Regions from separate parts of the Metabacillus sp. GQ13 genome, predicted to be linked through region 2. Evidence: riboswitches for the same ligand, from Rfam matches in the RefSeq annotation. Region 2 holds a riboswitch; the other holds the start of a gene.
What was found. Region 2 has a riboswitch for cobalamin ahead of metE (5-methyltetrahydropteroyltriglutamate--homocysteine S-methyltransferase). Riboswitches for the same ligand answer to the same signal wherever they lie in the genome.

Region 1 (7,553 bases), on a different contig from region 2:
ATTTTTATTACCTGGATTTTGATCAGGAATTGCTGATGGTTCTTCTTCATCTAATGAATTCTCTTCGTTTCCTGGTACTTGTGGTTTTTCTTCATCTATTGGATCCTCTTCGTTTCCTGCTGGTGGTTTTTCTTCATCTATTGGATCCTCTTCGCTTTCTGCAGGTATAAATTGATAGATTGATCCTTCTCCTATCCGATCATATGCAGCTAAAGCTAAAAGAGCTTGCGTACTAGCCATTCCGTTTGAGCCATCACCAATAAGATGAGCAAAGCCACCATCTGATTGCTTAAATGTTAACAGATGCTGAATAAGGTTTACTCCCTCTGAAGTTGAGGAATTTCTTGCGTTTGTTCCCTCGTCTGCTCGCTTCGTAAAACGTTCCCCAGTTGGATTTTCGTCGACTGTAGAAAGTCCGATAATAATTTGTGCAGTTGTCTCACTGGACTCACCACCATTAAAATCACTACTAAAACCACCTGTAGGATCTTGATTACTAGCAATCCATTCTACTGCTTTATCAATTGCCGCTTGCACAGTCGCTTGCTCTTTATATGGAGCTAATGCAGCCAGGGCCATCCCGGTAATATCAGCACTTGGAGTCGAACCAAATAGTGACCAACTACCATCTTCTAATTGCACATCTAATAAGTAATTTACTAGACGTTCTCTTGTCCATTCTGCATCATCTGGCACAAGATAATTCCCGCTATCATAAGCAAGCAACGCGTAGATAACTCCATTGTTACCTTGATTGGTCATTCTCTCATTTGAATATATTTTTTCGATTAGATTATAACCTGCAAAGTCTGTTGCGTCCTCTCCAGCTGCTGTTAGACCAAGGACAGTTCGTTCATAATCTGTGACATTTCTGAAATAACCTTCATTGGTTATAAGATTGTTTTTGATTTTCTCTGTGTATTGTAAAGGGATCTTTCCTCCAGCTGCTTTTAGTGCCACTATTGAAAAATCATCACTATTATTCTTCGCAACATACTGTGTCGCTGTTTGAATAGCTTCCGTTACCTGTTGAATCACTGCTTCAGGAGTTTGACTTGGATCTGGCGTAGTCACTTCCTCATCTACAGAAGGTTTATTATCTGTGTCAGGTGTCGGTTCGTCTTCTTCAGTTGGTTCAGTTGGTGGTATCCATGTTGTTACCTCAAGACCTAGTTGGTCTCCCTCTTTTACGATATAAGCGGATAACCCCTCTGACATATATCCATCATTAATTGACGTGCTCCAATAATCATTTTCTCCTAACGATTTGTCACCAATATTATTAATAAAAGCAAAATAAGTCTGGTCAATCGACGTATCTACTTTAACCTTTGCATTTTCACCAGCTAATTTCAGTGCATCATAAGCACTAGATCCTTCAACGACCTGTACTGTTTTATCAATGATTTGCTTACTATCACCATCTTTTGCTGAAACCTTTACATTTACCTTTTTAGAAGGCCACTCAATTAGTTTAAAGCGGATATTGTCACCGTTTGTTAGCTGAAATTGAGAGACTCCTACTGATGCTTCCTCTCCATTTACAATGAATCCCCAGTATTTATCACCTTCAGGAGTGATGTCTCCTATACTATTAATAAAAGCACCAAATTCCTCATGTACTGAATAGTTAAAATATTCTTTTCCTAGTTGTTCATTTATCTCTTTAATAAGATCCAAAGCTGTTTGGGCCTCTTCTATTTCTAGTGCTTTTAATGGATATATCTTATTTCCGTCTTGATCCTCAACCGATATAGTTACTCCGTTTGCTAAAGCAGCATCAACCTGCTGTGGAAAAAATGTAGCTACTTGAAAAGTAACCAATAATAAAATAGTAAAAAGTGCAATAATTCGTTGTGACATGTTACGAATCTTCAAAATATAAAGCCCCCTCATTTTGTATATAACTTAAATAAAAAAGCACACCCCAATGCAGAGATGTGCTTTCAACAAGTTTATTCATTATAAATGAGAGACCCGTGTCCAAACACCATCCCTATCCGCGTAGAGTTAATGGTAATGTCAAACAGGCAGGTCTCCTGGCTTATGATCAACACTCTATTACAGCCTTCCCATATTAAACAGTGGCATATTGTAATGAGCTCCCAATTACAGTGGCGGGACCGCGTCGGACTAACACCGACTTCCCTTTTAATGATAGACTTGCTCAATCTATCAACCTATTTTTTATTTAATTTAATTAAGTTGATTTAATCATAGGCTACAATGAAAATACTGTCAAGATTTGTAACAAATTGTTGGTAACTATTTTGAAATTCACGTGAAGCTCCAATATTATTAAAGAATAGGCAGTTTTACGTTTCATTCGTTAAATAGGGGGGAATAAACTAGTAAACACCTATCATGAAGTGGCAACATCTTTTTTTAAAAAAATCCAACAAAAAAGAGCTGACTCGTAAGCCAGCTCCAGATACTATTATAATTTCACACGCATAACACGCCCGCTAAATTTATCAGCCCAGTATCCACTAGACATATTAGCTATAGCTACACCTGTTGAACTTTGTGAACCGATGAATTTTCCTCCACCCATATAGATACCAACATGTCCATCGGTTTTATAGGTATTAAAGAAAACCATATCACCAGGTTGCATATCACTAGCTGATACTCTTGTTCCTGTATTTCTCAATGCACTAGTACTTGCTCCTACATTCACTCCAACAGTTGAATATGCCCAAGCAACAAAACCAGAGCAATCAAATCTGCCAGCCGCTATATCAGAAGCATTTCTTCCTCCACCAAAGTCATAAACAGAATTACCAATATACTTATAACCAGCAGAGATAAGATCACTAACTGTACCATTAGGATTTACAGGTGTTGATGCGATCTTAGCGCTATTATTACTACTACTATTATTTTTATCATTACTATTACTATTACTATTACTATTACTATTACTATTACTATTACTAGAGTTTGAGTTGTTAGAGTCGACACTATTTCCACTTGTTAGTTCTACAGAAGTAGATTGTGTGCTTTGTTGTAAGCTAGTTTCTTGTGTTGCAAGATCACTATCTTTTTGTTGTAAACTAGTCTTAGCAGCTAAGTTAGCAGATTCTTCATTCTTAAGCTGTTCTTTCAATTGATCATTTTGTGCTTTTTGTTCTAAGACAATTGTCTGCATACCTTCTAACTCTGTTTTCATATCTGTAAGATCTGCAAGTTTTTGAACCTTAGAAGCCTTCGTTTCATTTAAAACATTTTCATCCGTTTCAAGCTGCTTTAAAAGCTCACTATCTGCTTCTACTATTTTTCCGACTGCAATTGCTCGGTTTAAAAAATCACTGAAACTAGAAGAACCAACTAATACATCAAAGTAGTCAACACTTCCCCCGCTATGTTGGTATGAAATAGCGCGTTGCTTTAAGATATCTGTTCTTTTTTTAATTGTCTCTTCTAAAACTGCGATTTCTTCTTCCATTTTACTAATATCTGTATTAGCAACAGCAATATCTTTCTTAGTTTGCTCCATTTTTTTGTTGTTTTCAGCTACTGCTTCGTCAACACGTTTAACCTGAGCATTTAAATTTGCAAGTTCCTCTTGTACAGCCTTAAGTTCTTTATCTGCGTTAGCCATTTCGGCTTGAACCTGTGAACGTTGTGTTTGAACTTCAGTTAGACTTTCAGCCTTAGCCGAAGGAATAGCAAATGAACTACCTAATCCAATCATGACAGCTAAGTTCATGATTACTAGTTTCTTTTTCGACATTCTCTTCCCCTACTTTCCATTCTTGTACAAATTCTCTCTTGCAATTACATATTCTCTTTCTATCTATGTAACTATGTAACCCCTAACAATTCTTGTTTTATACTACTATTTGCTTATATTAGCCACAATTAGTAGTATATCATCAAAAAGTGACAAATATGTGTTTATAATATTACAATTATATTTCAAATATAACTAGTAACTCCTAATTCCCAAAAAAACCACAATTTCAACTTTATCATAGATTAATTATGATTACCAGTAATGGATGAATTTGTGGATGATTGGATTAGTTATCATGCTGGTCGCACTATTAGAAAAGAAGACACCCATTATTCTATAATGTAAAATCGATCCTTCGTTTTTCCTTCATGACTATAATTTAAACTTCGGAGCAATTTAGTAGCAGTTGTTCTTGAGGTTATGTGGAGAAACGAACGGAGTTTTTGGTTAGTTATCTTTTCACCGAATATAAGTTTATAGTCTTCTAAACTTTGAATATGTGCATACTTTGATTTATGAGTACAAATGGAACATCGCCAAAAACCTTGTCTTCGCACTGAATCAAAATTGCCGCAATTTTGACATTGAACACCTGTAACTATTTCCTTCCTTTCAATTTTGTATAGAGATAATACGTTGGTATCATCTTCTGTATTCAATTCAACGAGAAGTCCTGCTAGTTTTTTTAGCGATTGTTTAGGGATTATTTTTTTATTATATTTCGCTTCCAATCGTTTAATTTCGAGTGGTATATTAGCACTGTGAATAACCTGAGGATAATCTGTTTTGGAGGATTTTATAATCGTAGATGGGTTACTAATTACGATAAGGGTTTCTACTGGGATAGGGAGAAACTTCTGCTCTACTAACCAATGTTTAAGATGGTCTCTCTGTCTTCTCACTTGAATTACAGGACTAGAAAACCCTTCATCCTTACCATCTATCGATCGAATCATTTGATCAAATACATCATCGAAAAATATTGTACCCGCAATGTTTTTCACCTCAAGAATACATATGAAAAACGGAGAAATAATAAGTGAATCAATCTGAAAAAAATAATTCCTATCTGACAATCTTATATTGTTGAAAATATAGTAATCTTCGTTGATATAACTCAAAAAATAATCAATTGACTTTTCACCTTTGTATCCAGCCAACATCTTCGCATGATCATGTTCGAGCATAGGGAAACTTGCATGCGCCTTCCGTAACCTTCGTAAAATCACCTCTACCTTTTGTAGTTTCAAAGACTTTCTTCTTTCCATAATAATCAAGGAGATCCACCTCTTATCTATTAGTAGTATAGTTCATGATACCTATTCGGTAAAAAAGTGAAGGTTCCTTCTACATTCATTGATTTGTTTGAACATTTTTTACTGAGCCGGTTTCTCACTTTTTACGGCGGAATTGAACCACTCCCTTATTTTGAGCCGCCTCTTCTACTTTTTTGAACCACTAACCTCCGGAATTGAACCACTTTTCCCTTTTATTGAACCACTTCTACTCTTTATTGAACCACTCCCTTATTTTGAGCCGTCTCATCCATTTTTTTGAACCACTAACCTCCGGAATTGAACCACTTTTCCCTTTTATTGAACCACTTCCACTTTTTATTGAACCACTCCCTTATTTTGAGCCGCCTCATCCACTTTTTTGAACCACTAACCTCCGGAATTGAACCACTTTTCCCTTTTATTGAACCACTTCCACTTTTTATTGAACCACTCCCCTATTTTGAGGCGTCTCTGTCACTTTTTTGAACCACTAACCTCCGGAATTGAACCACTTTTCCCTTTTATTGAACCACTTCTACTCTTTATTGAACCACTCCCTTATTTTGAGGCGTCTCTGTCACTTTTTTGAACCACAAACCTCCGGAATTGAACCACTTTTCCCTTTTATTGAACCACTTCTACTCTTTATTGAACCACTCCCTTATTTTGAGCCGTCTCATCCATTTTTTTGAACCACAATCCTCCGGAATTGAACCACTTTTCCCTTTTATTGAACCACTTCCACTTTTTATTGAACCTCTCTACAAAAAAACAGAAAGCATATATCGCTTCCTGTCACTCCCACACCACTTCTATTAAGATCCGTACAAAATAGCCTACTACTCTTCCAAAAAGCTCTGTAACTGCTCTCTATCCGGATATGAGGTTTGTGTACCTCGCTTTGTCACACTTATGGCGGCAAAAGCTGTGGCCAATTTGATTGCCTCGCTAATATCTCCGGTTTGAACGTAAAAGTGGGCAAAGCAGCCTATAAAGGCATCGCCAGCTCCTGTTGTATCGAGGGCTGTCACTTCATGTGCTTTAATGTGTTGCAAACTACTGGCTTTGTTTCCCCAAATCACTCCGCGATCACCCATTGTCACGATGATATTTTTTAAACCCTTCTCTAACAAAGTCACCGCTGCCGCCTTTATTTGTTCAACTGTTTCAACGGGCTTATTTGTTAAAATTTCTAATTCAGTTTCGTTTGGGATGAAGAAGTCACATTTACAAACATAATCAAAATCTAACTCCTGAGTTGCTGGGGCTGGATTTAGAATAACTGGGATATGATGTTGATTTCCAAAATGTATGGTATGGTAAATCGTTTCCAATGGGATTTCAAGTTGTAGTAGGATGATCGAACAGTTCTTGAGTTTTTCTGTTGCCTCATCTACGTCATTTGGTAATAGGTATTGATTCGCTCCTTTGATAATCAAAATTCGATTTCTTGACTGTGAATCAACAAAAATTGGGGCTACCCCACTAGATGCTCCAGGAACCTTATTAGTATACTCCGTGTCGACTCCATAGCTTTCTAGATTGCTGATTGTTCGATCAGCAAATATATCATCCCCTACTTTCGTAAGCATCATGACCTTTGAACCTAATTTCGCTGCAGCAACTGCTTGATTTGCACCTTTACCTCCATTGCCAATTTCAAAGCGCGGTGCTTCAAGTGTTTCACCACTCTTAGGCATTCGATCGATATATGTAACAAGATCCACCATGTTGGAACCAATAACAGCGATATCCATATTATCACCCTTCCCTCTTTACTTGCGTATCTATCTCCATATTATATTATTATATAATATTTGCCTTATCTTTCTCGAGTATATAATAGTAGAAACTAGAGTAATCAATTAAGTAAATCAACGTCTATAGTAAGCAAAAGAGACTAACCAATGGTCAGTCTCTTCAACACTTCTTAATACTCGTTTTCAAAAAAACCATTTGAAATCATGTGCTTGTACCAATAGAAACTATCCTTCTTAATTCGTTCTAACGTATTGTAGTTTACATAGACAATACCAAAACGTTTACTGTACCCTTCAGCCCATTCGAAGTTATCCATTAAAGACCATGTTAAATAACCTTTAATATTAACTCCTGATTCAATGCTTCGATTTAATGCTGTTAAATGCTGCTTTAAATATTTGATACGGCGATCATCTTTCACTCGTCCATCGACAGGTTCATCATTATAACATGAGCCGTTTTCAGTAATATAGATTGGTACTTGGCCGTATCGTTCTGTAATATAGGTTAATACTTTGTAGAAGCCTTCAGGGAATACTGGCCAGCCTATATCTGTACGTTCATACCCCATGTCGATACCTTCAGAGTCAAATAGACCACTATTTTCCTTATAGCGTGCCACTTGTCCATTATAATAGTTAATGCCCAGGAAATCGATTGGTTGATTAATTGTCTCAAGGTCGCCTTCTTGAATGTTTAGTTCAATGCCTTTTCCTTTAAACCAGTCGACCATAAATTGTGGGTATTCACCTTTGAATACTGGGTCCATAAACCAC
Region 2 (7,553 bases):
TGAAAAAGGTGAGAGGATGATATCCTCTCACCTTTTGTAATGGGAGTGTATAATGTTAGCCTTTTTCGATATAAAACAACCCTTGCAAAAACAATCTTTATTTTTGTAGATCTTTCTTAGTCAGTTCACTTCGAATGTTAATTTCCTTTGAAAATTCAGTATCTTGCTTATTCTTCGGGTATTTATTTTTACGTTCACGATTATCGTTTTTATTTGTCATTTTGCAGGCCCCCTCTCTTTTTCAATACGTTTATTTTTCTCAAATAAGAGGGGATTATTAGTCATTTCTAGAAATTTTTGCGGACATATAGTCTGTGAATGTAAATAGCCTAACCTAACTAATTATCATGTCAACTCAGCTAGAATCTTAAGAGAGAGCCTAAAATCCACTTTCGCCAGGCGTAAATGGTAAATCTAATTTTTTCTCTACATCTCGTAAACGTTGATTTAAGCGATTTAGTCTACGTGTATGCTGCTGATTTGTGCGGATAAATTCACTGTTTAGTCTGGTGACTTCTTTATTTAAGCGGTTATGTTCTCGATTTTGCCTTTTTAATTCTTCATTTAGACGTGTAAGTTCCCGAGTTTGTCGCTCATTTTGATTCTCAACGGCAGTAACCCTTCGCTCAAGCCCAGTGGGTTGTCTATTTGTTTCAAAAGGCATTTGTTGATGAAAGGAAGAATATTGTGGATAATGTATTTGATCTTGTTGTGATACATCATAATAATAATGATGATGATATGGATTCATAAAGGAACACTCCTTAGTTTGAAAAGTGATGAGACCATATAAGTTTATGTAGGTTTTAGTGGAGTGTAACGGCATATGTCTAGTTATTTAAAAGTAGTTAATTATTTTTGAAGTGGAGATCGTAGTATAAACAATAACAGATGAGCCCGTCGCCCCCGTTGTTAAATGAAGAAATAGGAAAGTAAAGTAATCACAGCGGCTATTATTTCTCGGGAAACCGCAGATAATTACATTTTACTACATAATAAGCCATGTTGGTGACGAATTTTATAACAAGGTCTAATGAATGTTGAGATGTTTGTTTTTTCTCGTACTCATTCACTTACTTTTACTGTTCATCACTTTGATCCTCATCATCAGGAACAAAGAAAGCAACTTCATATTTCATTAAGATATCAATTAACTGCTCTTTTTCCTTCAAATAGTTTAATGAAAAACTAAAAGCGGGGAAGCCAGTCTTTTGGTTAATCTTCGCCATCATTTTACTATTCTTAGGTAATTGTTCGATAAAACGCTCTTCGTCTTTAAGTACGATAGCTAGAAATCTAATGGTTTTATGTTGATAGGGTAGGAATCCTTCAATATCATCCCAACGAACAAAGCCAAGTTTAAGAGGACCATTTAGTGTTATTCCAGAAGGACTAACAGAAATGAACGGATCGATCCCGAATAGTTGCTTTCCAATCATATATGTGCACCATACAAATAGGATCAAACTTAGGCTAAAAAAAATAGCGATTAGAGAAACACCGTCGGATAGAAGCATATTAATTGTAAATACTAGAAAAGCGGAAGTGAAAATAAGCATGATGAAAAAAGCACTAAACGTTTTTATTTTCGACATATAAAAATTTTCTTCCATTTGGACTCCTCCAGGTTATATGTAAGCTGTTTTTAGGCTATTTCTTTATGTTTGTTGCTATTCTCATTGTCATAGAAACCTGAAAAAACCCTTTAATCTATAATTATACCACATAATTAACAAAAATTAACTGATATATCTAAAATAGGAAGAATGCTTATAACGTTTCAGGATAATTACATAACACCTTATATACAATAATATTATTATGTAAACAAATGATACCTGATAACTAGTTTGATAAAAATTAGGAGAAAACTCTTGATAAAACATTCAAAATGATTTATTGTAAGTCACAAGCTTTAATTATTTAAAATTTAATAATGTTCAGTCAATAGGTGTTAAAAGTAAATCACTTTTAACTTAAAAGGGAAGTTCGGTGAAAAACCGACACGGTCGCGCCACTGTTAAGGGGAGCTTGATTACAATCCACTGTTTCAACTAGAAATGGGAAGGGATATTAAGTGATGAACCTAAGTCAGGAGACCTGCCTGTTGTATGCACTTATTACCTACGCGAAATAGGGAGGAGTGGTGGTCATATGTTGAAACCATTTAATATTCATTTCAACTCTAGTTAACTATGCCTATCGTTCGTCTCTCTTATTGTCCCATAGAGAGGCTTTTTTTAATGGGAAAAAATAGTTTAAAACTTTAGTTACATAGAAAAGGAGTTCCTCAAATGACAATTAAAAGTTCAAATATCGGGTACCCAAGAATTGGTGAGAATCGCGAATGGAAAAAAGTATTAGAATTATTTTGGTCACAGCAAATAAATGAAGAACAATTTCATAATGAAATGGAACAAATCCGTTTAACACATTTAAGTAAACAACATGAAAAAGGAATCGATCTCATTCCTGTTGGAGATTTTAGTTATTATGATCATGTTTTAGATACAGCATCAATGTTTGGATTAATTCCAGAACGATTTAAAACTATAGCTCAGACGTTTTCTTTAAACCAATATTTCGAGATCGCGAGAGGAAGTAAGGGGAAAATAGCTTCTGAAATGACGAAATGGTTTAATACAAATTACCATTATATTGTTCCTGAGTTAAAAGAAGCACAGCCTAAATTAGTAGATAATCGATTATTACGCTTGTTTTTAGAGGCTAAGGAAAAGCTAAACATTATAGGGAAACCTGTTATATTAGGTCCGATTACCTTATTATCGATTTCAAAAGGCTTTGATGGTCAAAAGCGATCTGAGCTACTAAACTCTCTTGTCCCACTTTATATCGAAGTGTTTAATCAACTTAAGGAAGCTGGGGCAGAATGGATTCAAATAGATGAACCTATTCTTGTTAAAAATGTGGACAAGGAAATCATCAATGAATTTAAGGACGTTTATTCAGCGTTTCATGATGGTGTGAAGGATGTAAATCTTATTCTTCAAACCTATTTTGAGAGCATTGAATTTTATGAAGAAATTATTCAGTTACCTGTACAGGGAATTGGTGTTGATTTTGTACACGATGAAGGCGTCAGTGTTATCAATTTAGAAAAACATGGTTTCCCTAGTGATAAAGTTCTTTTTGCTGGAGTCATCGACGGGCGTAATATTTGGAAATCTAACCTGACGGATAAGTCAAAACTTGTAAAAGAGATATTGGAATTTGTTGATGAAAATCATTTAGTGGTTCAACCGTCTTGTAGTTTGTTACATGTTCCCGTGACCATAAACAGTGAACAGCAATTAGAATCTCAAGTGAAGGGTTCTTTAGCATTTGCGGATGAAAAGTTAAGCGAAGTTGTGATGCTAACGAGGTATTTAAATGAGGAAATTAAGATGAATGAACTTGATAAGTATGATCAAGCTATACACTCAATTAAACATTCATTCTATCGTAATGTAAAAAATGTTCATGAAGCAATGCACAATATTAAATCTTATTCTTCTTCAAGAATAAGTGTCGAAAAACGGAAGGAATTACACTCAGCTAAATGGAATCTACCTATACTTCCTACTACAACGATTGGTAGCTTTCCTCAAACAAAGGAAGTTCGAAAACAGCGGTTGAAGTGGAGAAAAGGGGAGTTAACGTCTGAACAATATGAGCAGTATATTCAGAAAGAAATAAAGAAATGGATTGATATTCAAGAAGACCTAGGATTAGATGTTCTTGTTCATGGAGAATTTGAACGAACAGATATGGTTGAGTTTTTTGGTGAAAAGCTTGAAGGTGTTGCAATTACCAAATTTGGTTGGGTTCAGTCTTATGGCTCCCGATGTGTGAAACCACCAGTTATTTTCGGTGATGTTTACTGTCTTGGAAACATGACCGTGAAGGAAACAGTCTATGCACAAACCTTAACTAAAAAGCCTGTAAAGGGAATGCTAACCGGCCCTGTAACCATTATTAATTGGTCATTTGTCCGTGATGATATTAGTCGTACTGAAGTATTAAATCATGTAGCTTTAGCAATTCGCAAAGAGGTTGAAGCGCTTGAAGCAAATGGGATTACGATGATTCAAGTAGATGAGGCAGCATTACGAGAAGGACTGCCTTTAAAGGAAGAAAAAACAGAAAGTTATTTACAAGCTGCTGTTCATGCCTTTAAATTGGCGACATCTTCTGTCAATGAAGATACGCAAATTCATACACATATGTGTTATTCGAATTTTGATGATATTATCCATGCTATTGACGCCCTTGATGCAGATGTTATTTCGATCGAGACATCTAGAAGTCATGGAGAATTGATTGCATCCTTTGAAAAACACCATTATAACAAAGGAATTGGTCTAGGAGTATATGATATTCATAGTCCCCGTGTACCTGCATTAGAGGAGATTACACAAAATATGAAACGTGCACTGGAAGTCTTGGATTATCGTGCGTTTTGGGTGAATCCAGATTGTGGCTTGAAAACGAGAGGTGAAGAAGAGACTGTAGCAGCACTAAAAGTTATGGTTAATGCAGCACATGTATACAGAGAAAAAATTCAAGCCGTTGAAACAGTTTAAGTAAAATCGAAGAGAATAGATAAAGGTAAAGGCACTACTACCCTTTGGGGTATGTAGTGTTTTTTCCGTTTTTAAATATATATGTTTAAGGAAGGGCATAAATTTGTATTGGAATAGGATACTGAGCAAGATAAATGAAAGTCTTTTAGATTACAATTAATATAGGAGGGAAAAGTATTAGATAGATTGAAAAGAGCTATCTAAATGAATATTTAAAAGATATCATTTTAAATGTTAAAAAGAGTGGATTCCAATGTAGGAGGTATAACATCGATGGAAAAATTTCACATATTTATTAATGGGGTATGGACAGGTGAGGGTTTACCGACGACAGAAGTGATAAATCCTGCAAACCATGAAGTCATAGCAACAGTTCCAAATGGTGGAGCAAATGAAGCAAACAAAGCAATTGAAGCTGCCAGTTCTGCGTTCCGAGATTGGTCGGCTTATTCAGCATATGAACGTTCAGACCTACTCAGGAAATGGTATGATCTGATTACGTTACACCGTGATGATCTAGCAGAAACAATGACGATGGAGCAGGGAAAGCCATTGAAAGAAGCACTGGGTGAAATAAACTATGCAAATGGATTTATTTCATGGTATGCGGAAGAGGCAAAAAGAATTTATGGAGAAACGATTCCTGCAACGCAACGAAATAAGCGAATTCTCGTCCAAAAACAGCCAGTTGGTGTTGTAGCCGTCATTACCCCTTGGAATTTTCCAGCAGCAATGATTACTAGAAAAGTGGCTCCTGCGCTAGCAGCAGGGTGTACCGTTGTGATTAAACCGGCCGAACAAACGCCATTAACTGCGCTCAAACTAGTATTACTTGCAGAGAAGGCGGGCATACCTAGAGGTGTAATAAATGTAATAACTGGTGATGCAAAGGAAATAGGTGAGGTTTGGCTTAAAGATGATCGAGTACGTAAATTAACATTTACAGGTTCAACAAAAGTTGGCAAAGAATTAATGAAACAATCGGCGCAAACCGTTAAAAAGCTGTCTCTAGAACTTGGTGGTCATGCACCAGTTATTATACTAGAAGATGCCGATTTAGATAAAACTGTTGATGGAGTGATCGCAGCAAAATTTCGTAATGCAGGGCAAACATGCATTTGTGCAAATCGAATATATGTACAAGAATCTATTTATCATGCTTTCATTAACAAATTTGTCATAAAAGTAAAAGAGTTATCTACTGGAAACGGAATGGATGAGAGCACAGACATTGGTCCTCTAATCGATCAAGCTGCTGTTACTAAAGTTTTTAACCATATAGATGATGCAATTGCCAAGGGTGCAAAAATTGAAACAGGTGGGAAAAAGAATAATGGTTTATACATTGAACCAACCGTTCTTTCAAATATTAATGACGATATGCTATGCATGATAGAAGAGACTTTTGGTCCTGTTGCTCCAATTACAAAATTTCATTCCGTTAATGAGGTTATCGAACGAGCTAACAATTCAATCTATGGATTAGCAGCATATGTCTTTACAGAAAATATAACGAGAGGCATTCAAATCACAGAAGCACTTGAATATGGAATTATAGGTCTTAATGATGGACTTCCTTCCACACCACAAGCGCCATTTGGCGGTTTTAAACAGAGTGGTATCGGACGTGAAGGTGGTCATCAAGGTATTGAAGAATATTTGGAAGTGAAATATATTTCGCTTGGTTTATGAGAAGAACAGCTTGGCTTAAATGCTGAGCTTTTTTTACTCTCAATTCTTCCGTTGTAGAACTTTTAACCTAAATAAAATGGTTTTTTCACCGATACTAGAATAGTAAATGCGTCGGTCTGGCCTTACTTTGGCCTATAAGACCTGATGGAGGTACTTTTTAATATTAGTGGAATTTAACGATTTCCTATAAAATACTATTTGATATTTTTAGTGTATTTAATACAGTTTTATTAAAGTTTTCTTATTCTTAATAATATTGGAATCAATCTAAAAGTTACTCCCCTGACCCAATGTGTTGATATAAAATAATCTATTTTACCAAAAGAAAACCCTCTCTTTCCATTTGAATTTGTTTCGATGGCTCATACATTCTACAATAATCTGCGGGAGTAGATTATAAAGTAAAGTCTTATTTTTGGTGTTTCATAACGAATGATAATTTCATAAAAGACAAAATAAGCACAGAAATCGAACTGTTGAAAAGGCAATTTAAAAAAGCTAGATTTTATTGTACTAGTTTAACGACCATATTCATAGGTATAAAAAGGGTTAATGAACAAGTAGAAGATTACTATGTTCATTTAGGTATCTTTTTTATCAGTTGTATTGAACTCATTCTGCAAGTACGCAACTAATTATTAGTATTAAATTATAATAATTATAAAAAAGTATTGATTTCTATCTGAGACATGTTATTATAATATTATATTCAAATAAAACATGAGGTGATTCTAAAAATGACTAATAATAAACTAACTACAAGCTGGGGTGCTCCAGTAGGGGACAACCAGAATTCAATGACTGCTGGAGGGCGTGGCCCGACTTTACTACAAGATGTACACCTTTTAGAAAAACTAGCGCATTTTAATAGAGAACGTGTTCCAGAACGTGTTGTTCATGCAAAAGGAGCTGGTGCACATGGTTATTTTGAAGTAACAAATAACCTGTCACAATATACGAAGGCAGACTTTCTTTCAGAAGTTGGAAAACGCACACCAATGTTTATTCGTTTTTCTACTGTTGCTGGTGAATTAGGATCTGCTGATACAGTTCGTGACCCACGTGGTTTTGCTGTAAAATTTTATACGGAAGATGGTAACTACGATATAGTCGGAAACAATACACCAGTATTCTTTATCCGTGATGCAATCAAATTCCCTGATTTCATACATACACAGAAAAGGAATCCACAAACACATTTAAAGAATCCAACAGCTGTATGGGATTTTTGGTCATTATCACCGGAATCTTTACACCAAGTAACGATTTTGATGTCTG

Region 1: linked by a shared signal. The riboswitch ahead of AC6CHR_RS17725 (DUF4430 domain-containing protein) and the one ahead of metE (5-methyltetrahydropteroyltriglutamate--homocysteine S-methyltransferase) in region 2 are both predicted to bind cobalamin.

Annotation. Positions count from the first base shown of each region.
Region 1 covers NZ_JCAXET010000014.1:106,564-114,116, forward strand. Annotated here, with positions in the region: gene AC6CHR_RS17725 (DUF4430 domain-containing protein) at 1-1,878, opposite strand, end outside; cobalamin riboswitch at 2,013-2,199, opposite strand; gene AC6CHR_RS17730 (coiled-coil domain-containing protein) at 2,438-3,736, opposite strand; gene AC6CHR_RS17735 (nuclease-related domain-containing protein) at 4,069-5,007, opposite strand; gene rbsK (ribokinase) at 5,856-6,773, opposite strand; gene AC6CHR_RS17745 (GH1 family beta-glucosidase) at 6,947-7,553, opposite strand, start outside.
Region 2 covers NZ_JCAXET010000001.1:211,996-219,548, reverse strand. Annotated here, with positions in the region: gene AC6CHR_RS01140 (hypothetical protein) at 98-220, opposite strand; gene AC6CHR_RS01135 (hypothetical protein) at 380-751, opposite strand; gene AC6CHR_RS01130 (STM3941 family protein) at 1,080-1,613, opposite strand; cobalamin riboswitch at 1,933-2,122, shown strand; gene metE (5-methyltetrahydropteroyltriglutamate--homocysteine S-methyltransferase) at 2,295-4,583, shown strand; gene AC6CHR_RS01120 (NAD-dependent succinate-semialdehyde dehydrogenase) at 4,857-6,275, shown strand; gene katA (catalase KatA) at 7,013-7,553, shown strand, end outside.